One region of the Pseudoalteromonas sp. P1-26 genome, then DNA from elsewhere that is predicted to be linked to it. Evidence: predicted binding sites of a transcription regulator. Region 1 holds the regulator's gene; each other region holds the start of a gene.
What was found. The regulator LexA, encoded in region 1, represses DNA repair genes until DNA is damaged. The targets are predictions, from matches to a motif close to TACTGTATNNNNATACAGTA.
Positions count from the first base shown of each region.

Region 1 (4,650 bases):
TGCCAGTCCATTTCGGTAGCCAATAATAGGCTCCCGCCATAATTGAGAACACAGCCCCCGTCACAAGCACATAATGGAAGTGAGCCACCACAAAATAGGTATCGTGATACTGAAAATCTGCTGGTGTAATCGCAAGCATCAAGCCAGAGAAACCACCTAAGGTGAATAACACAATAAAGGCGATGGCAAACATCATCGGAATTTCGAAGCTAATCGAACCGCGCCACATGGTGGCCACCCAGTTAAACACTTTAACGCCCGTTGGTACCGAGATAAGCATGGTGGCGTACATGAAAAACAACTCGCCTGCCACAGGCATCCCTGTGGTAAACATATGATGTGCCCAAACGATAAAACTTAGCAGCGCAATCGATGAAGTTGCATACACCATAGACGCATAGCCAAATAGCTTTTTGCGCGAGAAGGTCGGTACGATAGTCGATATAATGCCAAAGGCCGGCAAAATCATGATGTACACTTCGGGGTGCCCAAAGAACCAGAAAATGTGCTGGAACATCACAGGGTCGCCCCCACCGGCTGCATCAAAAAAGCTGGTTGCGAAGTATTTATCGGTCAACACCATTGTGACTGCCCCTGCTAGGACAGGCATAACAGCAATTAACAAGAATGCAGTGATTAACCATGTCCAAACAAATAGCGGCAGCTTCATCCACGTCATACCTGGCGCTCTTAAGTTGACGATAGTCACGATAACGTTAATCGCCCCCATAATTGAGCTGATACCCATGATATGTACGGCAAACACAAAAAGTGCAGTGTTATCGTTGCTGTAAGTTGTTGATAGTGGTGCGTAAAAAGTCCAACCAAACGCAGGACCACCACCAGGCATAAGTAACGAAGCCAATAGAATTAAAAATGCGAACGGCAATATCCAAAAGCTCCAGTTATTCATACGTGGTAAGGCCATGTCTGGTGCGCCTATCATCATAGGCACCATCCAGTTTGCAAGCCCAGTGAACGCGGGCATAACGGCACCAAACACCATAATCAAACCATGTACTGTGGTCATTTGGTTAAAAAAGTGCGGGTCGACTAGCTGTAATCCAGGCTGAAAGAGTTCAGCACGGATCACCATTGCCATGGCTCCACCTATTAAAAACATAGTTAGAGAAAAAATCAGGTATAAACTACCAATGTCTTTATGGTTGGTAGTGTATAGCCAGCGCTTAAAACCTTTAGCTGGATGATGATGGTCGTGATGCGCATGCCCATTTGCTTGCTCGTTAATAACATTACTCATTAGTTCGCCTCCGCTGCTGCATCAATCGCGGCTTGAATTTGACTCGGTTGGATAACATCGCCGGTATCATTACCCCACGCGTTTCGCTTATAAGTAATAACCGCAGCAAGTTGCTTAATTGAAAGCTGTTTATCAAACGCTTGCATTGCTGTGCCAGGCTTACCGTGTAACACGATATCTATGTGATCTTTTACATCACCTAATACAATCGGGCTGCCTTTAAGTGCTGGAAAAACGCCTGGTAAGCCCATACCGGTAGGTTGGTGACATGCAGCACAGCTTGCCATATACACTTGCTCACCTAAGACCATAAGCTCTTCTTTCGGTAATGTTTGATCAAGCAAAGCAGCATCTGCTGCGGCCGCATTGGCTTTTTCTTGCTTGGCATCTGCAAGCCAATTAGCAAATTCATCTTCAGGTAAGGCTTTCACCACAACAGGCATAAAGCCGTGATCTTTACCGCATAACTCAGCACATTGACCACGGTATACTCCTGGCTCGTTAATACGTGTCCACGCTTCATTGATAAACCCAGGATTTGCATCCTTTTTAACCGCAAAATCAGGCACCCACCATGAATGAATTACATCGTCTGAGGTCATTAAAAAGCGAACTTTTTTATTGATAGGAAGTACTAGCGGTTTATCTACTTCAAGCAAATAATGCTCAGTTTTCTCTGCTTGGTTGTCTATTTGATCTTTAGGAGTAGATAGAATCGAGTAATAAGCAATGTCTTCACCCATGTACTCGTAATGCCACTTCCATTGTGAGCCAGTCACTTTAATGGTGATATCGGCTTTAGAAGCATCTTCCATGGCAATTAAGGTTTTTGTGGCAGGCACAGCCATGGCGATTAAGATGACAAATGGAATGGCAGTCCAAAGTATTTCAACTTTTGTACTTTCATGAAATTGGGCAGGCTTGGCCCCTTTGGATTTACGGTGGTGTATTAAAGCCCAAAACATCACCGCAAATACGATGATGCCGATTACACAGCAGATAATAAATATCGTCATGTGTAACTCATAAACATTATTACTTATATCGGTCACCCCTTTACGCATATTGTATTGGCTATTTGCCAATGCAAGCTCAGGAAGTGCAAACAATATAAGCCACAAGGCGTAACGCAGTTTACCCATGTGACGGCTCCTTTAGATGCTATTGCAAGACGCAAAGCGAAAAGGCGATACAACAAGGTGCCCATTCGTTTTTCTTATTGTTCAGAGCGACTACGTATCATTTTGACCCACTTATGATACCGACCCCTTGACTAACACCTCGCACATTTTTGTGTCTTTTTATTAATTAGGTGTTAATACAGTGTATTAACCAATTAGTTAAAAAATGACCAATAAGCAAGTTTTAATGATAATAAATGTTTATTTTGGTGCAGAAATAACAACTATAATCAGCGCGTTATTTAATGTTTAGGAGTAAGAACGAAATATAAAAAGAGAGGAAAACTGCGCCATATAAGGCTTTAAATGAAGAGTAAGGATTCACAAATCCTAATTAAGTAGTAAAATTTCAGCGGCGCACCAAATTGAGTCAATTTGATGCACCAAATTGGGAACGCTTACATCCAGTCAGCGTTACGAATAACACCTACCGCTAACCCCTCGATGTTGAACGACTCATGCTCAAGATCAACCTCAATAGGCGAAAACTCTTCGTTCTCAGCGTGTAAAAGTACTTTGCGACCCGCTTTTTCTAGACGCTTAACTGTTACATCTTCATCGACTCGAGCTACAACTACTTGCCCGTTTTCAGCAACTTGTGTTCTGTGTACTGCAAGCAAATCGCCATCCATAATACCAATGTCTTTCATACTCATACCATTTACACGCAGTAAGAAATCGGCAGCAGGTTTAAATAATGAAGGATCAACTTGGCAGTGACTTTCAACATGCTCTTGAGCCAAAATAGGTTCACCAGCTGCAACACGGCCAATTAAAGGTAAGCCTAACTGCTCTGGCTCATCTTCTTCAATTAACTGAATACCGCGACTCGCCCCAGGCTTCATTTTGATCATGCCTTTTTTTGCCAGTGCTTTTAGGTGTTCTTCAGCAGCGTTGGCACTTTTAAAACCCAATGTTTGAGCTATTTCAGCACGCGTAGGTGGCATGCCTGTATCTTTAATAAAGACTTTAATTAGTTCTAAAATTTGCGATTGGCGTTTAGTTAATGGGCGCATACAACTGGTTTTCCATACAGTACATTTAACTGTGAGTATATACAGTTATTTGAAAATCGCAAATTTAAATTAACCCCATCATATTGCTACAAAACTAACATTGAACCACACCGAAAGATGCCATAAGGTATTAGCTTTAATTAGCAGGCTAAGGAAACACAATGAGTATTTGGCACCAACCAATCACGTTAGAGCTTTGCAAAGAGCTTGAACAAGGGATTACCGGTCAAGGCACTTTAATGAAAACTATGGGCATTGAGGTAACTGAAATTGGCGATGATTATTTAATGGCAACCATGCCTGCTATTCCTGAGCATCATAACCCTATGGGCATGGTCCATGGCGGAGCAAACGTTGTATTAGCAGAGACAGTGGCAAGCTATGCAGCCAATTTCGTGGTTGATTTCAATAAGTTTTATGCTGTTGGCCAAGAAATTAATGCCAACCACATGAAAGCGTCACGCAAAGGAACGTTAACAGCAACTGCTAGACCGCTGCATTTAGGTAAGCGAACTTCTGTTTGGGATATTAAAATTACCAATGCCGCAGGAGAGCTTTGCTGCGTATCAAGAATGACCGCAGCTGTTGTAGAGCGATAAATTCAGGCTATTTTTCGACAGGATAAATAGTAATTTCAATCCCTGCGCCAATTGCAGAGATACGTAACAAGGTATCGGCATGCAGGGGTTGGTTAAAGCATTTAGGCGAATTACCTGATTCAAAGCCTATATCAAATGTACGCTTTGAGCACGATAACCACTGTTTTAATGCATTGCGCGAGCAAGACTCAATAAGCTCGCAAAGCTGGTTAATTGCTTTATCAGGAGAGCTGATATCTGCGGTTGCTTCAATACGTGCTAGTTGGCGGTATTCATCTTGGTCATAATGTAAAACCATGGCGTTTTTCTTCAAATCAGCAACAAGCGCACTAATATCGTGCTTTGATTCAAGCTCCAGATCTACATTTAAAAATTGAATTTCCGACATACTCTCGTTTTTACCCTCTATTTATATCGACTGAAACTTTAACTCAGTTTTGTATATATACCAAATCTAGAATACAGTTAATGCGACATTATGCCGCATTGGCAATCTAGCTAAACAACCTAAAATAGCGCTCACATAACAATAATAACGGGGTAATAATGAATAAACGCCTGTTTAAGTATGCTCGTAAAGGGCATAAATGGCT
Region 1 is NZ_LKDX01000001.1:89,155-93,804, forward strand. Features, by position in the region: gene ctaD (cytochrome c oxidase subunit I) at 1-1,261, opposite strand, end outside; gene coxB (cytochrome c oxidase subunit II) at 1,261-2,403, opposite strand; gene lexA (transcriptional repressor LexA) at 2,841-3,458, opposite strand; gene AN394_RS00460 (PaaI family thioesterase) at 3,620-4,057, shown strand; gene AN394_RS00465 (hypothetical protein) at 4,065-4,445, opposite strand; gene AN394_RS00470 (hypothetical protein) at 4,604-4,650, shown strand, end outside.

Region 2 (4,650 bases), on a different contig from region 1:
CTTTTGCTCAATGTAGCCGCTTCATTCAGGGTTTAGGTGATATTCAACATGAAACCTGTGACTCAACCTTCCATGCATTACAATCAGCGGTTGAAACTACAAACAGCGCCGCTATCGGCTCAGCACAAGCAGGTAAAAATGTAGGGTTAGAAGTCGTTAAATCAGGCCTTGCAAACCAAAGCGAAAACCATAGCCGCTTCATTGTCGTCGCGCGTAACCCGTTGCAAGTATCTAAGCAAATTCCAACAAAAACCAGTTTGATTATGGCGACCAAACAACAAGCGGGTTCATTGGCTGATGCCTTGATGATTTTTAAACAACATCAAATTAACCTAGTAAAATTGGAATCTCGCCCAGTACCTGGAAACCCATGGGAAGAGGTGTTTTATGTTGACCTTGAAGCAAACCTTGATGACTTACATGTTAAGCAAGCGCTTGAAGAGCTAAAAGAACACACCCAATACACCCGTGTATTAGGCTGCTATCAAAGTGAGTCTTTGCAAGCTGTTAGTGTGTAACAGCCAGCCTAGATATGATTAATAAAAAGGAGCCAGTCGGCTCCTTTTTCGTATAATTTCATCTTAGATACTTGCACCTACTGCCCTGTCTAAGCATAATCTTGAAAACAATTTGAAATTGGAACTTTCATGAATTGGTTAGCAGAATTAGCAACTAAAAGAACACCTTGGTTATTATTAGCCGTTATTTCACTCGCATTTGAAATCACTGCGTTATTTTTTCAATACAACATGGGCCTTGAGCCATGCATCATGTGTATATATCAACGTACTGCTGTTTTAGGCTTACTTGCAGCGGGTGTGATTGGTGCAATTAACCCACAAAATATGGTTGTTCGCTTAGTCGCATTTGCCACTTGGGGTGTCTCTGCAATTTGGGGTTACTTTATTGCCAAAGAACACATTGCAATGCAAAACAATACTGACCCTTTTGCATTTAGCTGTGCATTTGAACCTAACTTCCCAAGTTTTATGCCTTTGCATGAATGGATCCCTAGCTTCTTTGCCGCTACTGGTGATTGCGGAAATATCGATTGGCAGTTTGCTTCTATGAGTATGCCAGCATGGATGGAAGTGATTTTTGCAGCATTTTCAGTGGTATTTGTGGCTGTTTTAGTTAGCCGATTAGTGAGCAAAAAGTCGCTATAATGATTTATTTTTTTACTAGCCAAATCCCTGCTTTAAAAAGCTTTAAAGTAAGGCAACGCCAGCAAATTATTGCCCTTGCTTTGGCTCATTTAAGCCCAAGCAAAAAGATCATTTTATCAGTATGTAAGCTTGCCTTTTTAGCACCATTATTTTTAGGCTTGGCCTACTTTGAAGGCTGGATGCTTATTCCTTGGTTATTGTTAGCGGGCTTAAGTTACCCACTCATCACAACACCTATCGAAAACATGTTCGCATTAGCGCATTTAGACAAAGCTATCAATGAATTTAAACAGGGCGAATAACGCCCTGTTTAGGTGAATAGCCCGCTATTTATAATGTAATTTTCCCCTCAAGTTTAGCAAATAGCTTATCGCCAATTCCTTTTACTTCTTTTAATTGCTCTACCGACTTAAACGGACCTTGCTTTTTACGGTGCTCAACAATCGCTTTGGCTTTTGACTCTCCAATACCCGGTAATTGAGTAAGTTGATCTATGCTAGCTTTGTTTATACTGAGCTTTTGCATTTTAACTTGTGTTGCTCCGGTTGGTTTAACGGCGAATGCCGATGTAGCAGGTAGTAACGCAATGCTTGTGGCAAGTAAAATACTTGATAGTAATTTCATAATTTCCTCCATGATGTCCATCTTGGACAGGTAGTTAGCTATTACCCAACACTCACTCCATCGCTTGTGTTTAACTTTGGGTAACAATTTAAATAAAGCTAATGTCCCTATTATTGTCAAATTTGCTGAATAAAATTTTTCTCAAGTTACTTGCAAAGTAAGCCCCGAAGCATTACTGTATATAAAAACAGTAATCAAAGTGGCGGTATTACGCTGCAAATGCCACGCTTAAATGCAGGAGAAATCATGGCTGTTGTTGTTAAATATGTTGTAGAAAGAAACGGAGTCGAGCGCATGACGTTTACTACTAAGAAAGAAGCTGATGCGTATGACAAAATGCTCGACATTGCTGAGTCATTAGAACTAATGCTTGAAAAAGTTGATGTACCATTAAGCGAGCAACAAATTGAGTCACTGGCGCTTGAAATGGCAAAAGAAAAAGACCAATTTATGGCGGTACTTAAAGGTGCAAAAGACGCCCCAGCTAAGCCTAAAAAAGCAAAGTCAGACGACAACGTTGCTGATATAAAAGAAAAAGCGGCAAGCTAAACGCAAATTTAGATCATAAAAAAGGGCAACAGATGTTGCCCTTTTTTGTGTTTAATCAAAAACTACAGTGACGACTCAACTTCATCAAATAAGTCTGTAATTTCTTTTTTCGGCTCAGCAGTTGTAAGGCTAACAACAACAATAGCAATTGTTGATAAAATAAAGCCTGGGACAATCTCATAAATGATTGCACTTAATGCTTGGCCATCAATTGTAATTGGCGCGTAAATCCAAAATAGTACTGTTGCAGCACCAACAACCATACCACTAATAGCGCCTTGTAAGTTCATGCGCTTCCAGTAAAGGCTCAGTAATACGAGTGGACCAAATGCAGCACCAAAACCTGCCCATGCATTACTCACTAAATCTAAGATAGAGCTATCGCGGTCATAGGCTAAGTAAATAGCAAATAGAGCCACCAAAATAACACTAATACGACCTACTAAAACCAGCTCTTTTTGAGATGCACTACGGTTTAAGTAAATCTTATAAAAATCTTCGGTTAGTGAGCTTGAACAAACTAATAACTGTGATGAAATAGTACTCATAATCGCCGCTAAAATAGCTGCCAATAAGAAGCCAGCAATTAAAGGATGGAAGATAAGCTCAGACAACACTAGGAAAATCGTTTCTTTATCATCAATTGGCATTTGGTTTTCAAGCATATAAGCAGCACCAAATAGACCTGTTAGCACAGCACCAATAGCTGAAAGCGTCATCCACGACATACCCACACGGCGCATAGTCGGCATATCTTTCACAGAGCGCACAGACATAAAACGCACAATAATATGTGGTTGACCAAAATAACCAAGGCCCCATGCCATTGCAGAAATAATCGCTATCGTTGAACCACCTGCAAACCAATCCATCATATTAAGTGCATGAATTTCTGATTCTTTTGGTGAGCTTAATAATAAGTCATAGCGTGCATTTGCAAGTGTATCCATAACTGGCTGATCAAGCATGGTAAACGTTGCAATTGGCACAGCCAGCAACGAGATAAACATGATACAGCCTTGTACAAAGTCAGTCAGGCTCACTGCTAAGAAGCCACCAAACAAGGTATATAACACGACGACACCGGTTGTGATGTACAGACCCATTTCGTAGCTCATATTAAATGAGTTTTCGAACAACTTGCCGCCTGCAACAACACCTGACGAGGTATACAAGGTGAAGAAAACAATGATTACAATCGCAGAGATCACACGCAGAATATTTTTATTATCATCAAAGCGGTTCGCGAAGTAATCTGGAATGGTGATTGAGTCATTCGCCTTTTCTGTGTAAACACGTAAACGAGGCGCGACTAGGAAGTAGTTAGCCCAAGCACCGAGTACTAAACCTATGGCAATCCAAACCTTGCTTAAACCAAACAAATACATTGCACCCGGTAGACCCATTAGCAGCCAACCACTCATGTCTGATGCGCCAGCTGAAAGCGCAGCAACACTTGGTGATAAATTACGACCACCTAGCATATAGCCTGATACATCGTCGGTAGATTGCTTATAAGCATACAGCCCAATCCCCAGCATGACGATGAAGTACATTGCTAACGAAATTATCATTCCTGTTTCCAAATTAGCCTCCAAAAGTTGTTTAATGTTGGCTTTTAATCCGAATAATGACTCGCAAGTTATTTAATTTTAAGACATTATTGGGGTAAAAACCGATATCACCCATGACTATAACATGCTTCCCCCCTTCAACTCCAATCAAGCAGTTCAATGACAGGGTTTACAATTTCAACCTTTTCATAACAAAAATATGATATTTAATCTCAAGTTATAGAATTCAATTGCAATTTATCCTAGTCTTAAGATCAGAATAAAATCAGTATTTATCCTCAAATACTCGCATTTAATTAATGCTATTTCAGGCACAATGACATATATTGCTGATGGATAAATGAATTAACCGAAGTGGACATGCCAGGACTATGTATTTTTACGCTGCACGCCAACCTATTTTAGATAAGGAAAAGAAACTTGTCGGCTACGAACTCCTTTTTAGGGATGGCGTAGATAACGTGTTTCCAGACATTGATGGCGATGAAGCAACATCACGACTCATTGAAGGTAGTCAGTTCAATTTTGGTTTAGAAGATTTAACGGATAACAAACCAGCTTACATTAATTTCACTTTAGAGACACTCCAAAAAGGCTACCCTTTATTACTGGGTAAAGAACAAGTCGTTGTCGAAATTCTTGAAACTATTCAACCAGGTAAACGTTTACTTGCTCTGGTTAAAGATTTAAAAGAGCGTGGTTACACACTGGCCCTTGATGATTACATTCATCAACCT
Region 2 is NZ_LKDX01000002.1:235,863-240,512, reverse strand. Features, by position in the region: gene AN394_RS02500 (chorismate mutase) at 1-518, shown strand, start outside; gene dsbB (disulfide bond formation protein DsbB) at 648-1,166, shown strand; gene AN394_RS02490 (DUF6170 family protein) at 1,166-1,468, shown strand; gene AN394_RS02485 (helix-hairpin-helix domain-containing protein) at 1,497-1,790, opposite strand; gene AN394_RS02480 (YebG family protein) at 2,037-2,339, shown strand; gene putP (sodium/proline symporter PutP) at 2,402-3,913, opposite strand; gene AN394_RS02470 (EAL and HDOD domain-containing protein) at 4,285-4,650, shown strand, end outside.
Region 2: AN394_RS02480 (YebG family protein) is a predicted target of LexA. The motif match lies at 1,964-1,983, and genes of this name have one in related genera.

Region 3 (4,650 bases), on a different contig from region 1:
ATTCAAGTTAAAGGACTTTCTAAAACGGTCACCACGGTTGAGGGCGACCTGACCATCCTCAGTGACATCAGCTTTAATGTCAAGTCGGGCGACTCAGTTGCCGTGGTGGGCACCTCAGGTTCGGGTAAGTCCACTTTATTAAGTTTATTAGCAGGCCTTGACCAATCAACGGGCGGCAGTATCCATTTAGACGGAGCCGCATTACACGAATTAGATGAAGAAGCACGCGCAGCACTTCGCGCTGAAAAAGTAGGATTTGTGTTTCAATCTTTCATGCTTGTACAAAGCTTAACAGCTCTTGAAAATGTAATGCTTCCGGCAGAACTTGCAGGAAGCAAAGACGCTAAGCAGCAAGCACTTGAGTTACTTGAAAAGGTAGGCTTAAGCCATCGTGTTGGTCATTACCCATCGCAATTATCTGGCGGTGAGCAGCAACGTGTAGCAATTGCTCGTGCATTTATTGGCACACCGAAAATCTTATTTGCCGATGAACCGTCAGCGAACCTAGATAGCAAAAACGGTAAGTTAATTGAATCTTTATTATTTGAATTAAATAAGGAGCACGGCACAACACTCATTTTAGTAACCCATGATGAGCAGCTTGCACAAAAGTGTCAGCAAATTTTACATATTGAAGCAGGGCAGTTAGTAACTGTAAAAGAAAGCGAAGGAGTGCAAGCGAATGTGGGCTAAATTAGCACTAAAACTGTTTTCACGTGAGTTTAAGCGTGGCGAATTAACAGTGATCAGTGCAGCAATAGCCTTAGCTGTTCTCACTGTTTTAACACTGTCTATGGTTACCGACCGAATTGGCCAAAGTATTGAAGAAAAAAGCAGTGCCTTTATTGCCGCTGATCGCGTTTTAGCAAGTAACCATGCTTTACCTGCTGAGTTTTTAGAAAAAGCCAACCAAGAAAACTTACGCACCGCTAAAATAACCTACTTCGACACCATGTTATTTGCCGGTGACGAAATGCAACTTGGCTCGGTTAAAGCGGTATCAAATACCTATCCGTTAAAAGGTGAGTTAAAAGTAAAAACCAGCCTGACTGACCAACCACAAGTAACTACTGCTATCCCAAGTCGGGGTGAAGTGTGGTTAAGTGAATCTGTGTTTTATGCGCTAAACATTAAAGTGGGCGATAAAGTAGAGCTTGGTGCTGCTACGTTTACGGCTAGTCATGTTGTAGCTGAAGAGCCAGATGCACCGTTTAATGTGTTTTCGAGCAGCCAGCGAATCTTAATTAATGAAGCAGACATTGCTGTTACAGAGGTAATTCAGCCGGGCAGCCGGGTGTTTTACCGCCAACTTTATGCTGGCGATAAAGACAACTTAGATAGCTTTTATGCGTGGTTAAAACCACAAATGAAAGAAAACCAACGCTGGTATGGTGTTAAAGACCGCCAGTCACCTATTTCTAATAGTTTAAATCGTGCCGAAAGCTATTTATTGCTAGCTGGTTTACTTGGCATTATTTTAGCTGCCGTTGCTATTGCGGTATCTGCAAAACGTTATTGTGAACGTCAGTACGACCCAGTTGCTATGATGAAAACGCTTGGCGGTAGCCGCGCGATGATCCGTAAGATCTATTTATTACATTTGAGCCTTGTATGTTCAATGTCGGTGATTGTCGGTTTACTGATTGGTTATGGTTTACAAGCGGTTGCAACGGATTATTTGGCACAAACCATGGGCTCAGCATTGCCGAGTGCATCGGCAAAGCCTTGGATCATTGCGATTAGCACGGGTGTGATTTGTGCGGTTATGTTTTCAATTAAACCGCTACTCGATTTATTTGATATTCCGCCGCTACGTGTACTGCGTCGTAACTTAGGCGACCGTTTATTAGTAAGTAAAGTGCACCTTACTATGTCGGCGCTTACTGTGTTTTTACTGATGTGGTTATTTAGTAACAACATCAAAATTAGTGCAATTTTGTTCCTTTCGACGGCATTTTTAATTGCGGTGTTATTTGGTTTATCAAAGGTTATTTTTGGTGGTGGCCGCAAACTTGGCTTGAGTCCGGGCAATAGTTGGTCATTGGCGATTGCGTCAATTCAAAAGCGTGCCAATGTGAATGCGGTACAATTAATTAGCTTTGCTTTGGCTATCAAGTTATTACTGTTTTTAATTGTACTTAAGAACGACATGATTTCGGATTGGCAGTCTCAGCTTCCTGAAAATGCCCCTAATTCATTTTTAGTGAACATTACTGAGCAAGAGTTAGAGCCTATAACTAGCTTCTTAGCGCAAAACGATATGCCAACGTCTGATTTCTATCCGGTTGTCCGTGGCCGTGTAAACGCCGTAAATGGTGAGTTGGTTGCCCGCGAAGTATCGCAAGAAGACAACGAAAAGAAAGACGAAGAAGCCCGCTCTGGTATTGGTCGTGAGTTAAACCTAACTTGGCGTAAAGACTTACCTAATCAAAATGAGCTTATCGACGGTACATGGTTTAGCGAAGACTCAGTAGCCGAGGCATCGGTAGAAGAGTCGATGCTTGAACGCCTTGATGTACAAATTGGCGATACGCTTACTTTCTTAATTGGTGCGCAGTCGTTTGATGCAAAAATTACCAGTGTACGTAAGGTTAATTGGACCACACTTAAACCTAACTTCTTTATTATTTTAAGCCCTGATGTACTAGCGAGCTTTCCTGCTACTTATATTTCATCAGTGAATGTAAAAGCAGAGAAAAAACGTGAGTTTAATGAGTTGATGCGTCAATACCCAACGGTTAACGTGATAGATGTTGAGAGCTTTATTAAACAAATTCGCTCAACCATAGAGCAAGTATCGTTAGCGATTGGCTTTGTACTAGCGATTGTGGTTGCCTGTGGCGCTTTAGTGCTTATTTCACAAGTGCAAGCAAGTTTGGGTGAGCGTATGCAAGAGATTGTTATTTTGCGAACCTTAGGTGCGAAAGGGCGCTTAATTAAAAATGCCACCTTATATGAGTTTTTACTATTAGGCGTTACCGCAGGCTTAGTCGCAGCGATTGTCAGTGACATCGCTCTGTTAATAGTGCAAAAACAGATGTTCGATTTAGCAGGTAAGTTCCACCCTCATATTTGGGTGATTGGCCCTGCAGTCGGTGGCTTATTTGTGGCATGTTTAGGTTATTTGATGATAGCCCGCACAATGCGAAAAAATACCCAAGGCTTATTACGCTCACTCGCGTAAATGTCTTTCTTTAGGGTTGACTATAAAATGCTCGCAATTGCGGGCATTTTTTATGAATTGCAATTGGTTACTGGTAATTTATACAGTGCTCTGGCATTATTAACCGCAGATAATAATGATAATAGACGGTTCAGTTAGTTGGCGATTATTTTAGGGATTGATCCTGGTTCACGATTAACAGGGTACGGCGTGATAGCTCACCAAGGTGCTAAATTCACTTATTTAGGTAGTGGCTGCATTAAATTGGCCGATCACGATTTTCCGGTACGCTTAAAAATGATTTACCAAGGGATCAGTCAATTAGTAGAGCAATTCTCACCAGACAGTTTTGCTATAGAAAAAGTGTTTATGGCACACAACCCAGACTCAGCACTTAAACTCGGTCAAGCACGTGGAGCAGCGATTGTTGGCGCTTCAATGGCAGAGCTGCCAGTTTATGAATATTCAGCTAGGCAAATTAAGCAGGCCGTTGTAGGTAATGGCGGCGCCGATAAGTCTCAAGTACAGCATATGGTTAAAAACATTTTAAAGCTGCCAGGTACCCCTCAAGCCGATGCCGCAGATGCCTTAGCAATTGCTATTTGTCATGCACACTCAGAACAAAATTTAATAAAACTTGCGGGCAGTGCGAGCAAAACCGTAAGAGGACGATTAAGGAAGTAATATGATTGGTCGATTAAATGGCTTACTTGTTGAAAAGCAGCCACCAGAAATTCTTATTGAAGTAAGTGGTGTAGGCTACGAAGTGCAAATGCCCATGACTTGCTTTTATGATTTACCGGCAGTGGGTGAGCAAGCGGTTATTTATACCCATTTTGTGGTACGTGAAGATGCCCAGCTATTATTTGGCTTTAACAACAAAACCGAACGCGCTTTATTTAGAGAGCTTTTAAAAGCCAATGGTGTAGGGCCAAAACTTGGTCTTGCTATTTTATCGGGTATGTCAGCGCAGCAATTCGTAAGTTGTGTTAACAATGAAGATGCAACAACACTGGTTAAACTGCCAGGTGTTGGTAAAAAAACGGCTGAGCGTTTAGTGCTCGAAATGAAAGATAGACTCAAAGATTGGGGTAATGACTTATTTACACCATTTAGCGATAATGCCGTCATTGAGCCATCAAGTGATGATACCCTAGTGGCAAATAATGCTGCCGATGATGCAGTATCAGCACTTGTGGCATTAGGCTATAAGCTACCGCAAGCACAAAAAGCGGTTAAAACAGTGAACAAACCAGATATGACGACTGAGATTCTAATTAAAGAAGCTCTAAAATCAATGTTGTGAGTAAACCATGATTGAAGCAGATCGCTTAATAGATGCGAGTGAACAAAGTAACGAAGACAGTGTTGATCGTGCAATACGACCAAAGCTGTTAACCGATTACACAGGCCAGCCGCATGTTAAGCAACAAATGGAGATTTTTATCGAGGCCGCTCGCCACCGTGGCGAAGCGCTGGATCATTTA
Region 3 is NZ_LKDX01000071.1:1,032-5,681, reverse strand. Features, by position in the region: gene AN394_RS20110 (ABC transporter ATP-binding protein) at 1-693, shown strand, start outside; gene AN394_RS20105 (ABC transporter permease) at 683-3,184, shown strand; gene ruvC (crossover junction endodeoxyribonuclease RuvC) at 3,323-3,847, shown strand; gene ruvA (Holliday junction branch migration protein RuvA) at 3,849-4,469, shown strand; gene ruvB (Holliday junction branch migration DNA helicase RuvB) at 4,477-4,650, shown strand, end outside.
Region 3: ruvC (crossover junction endodeoxyribonuclease RuvC) is a predicted target of LexA. The motif match lies at 3,253-3,272, and genes of this name have one in related genera.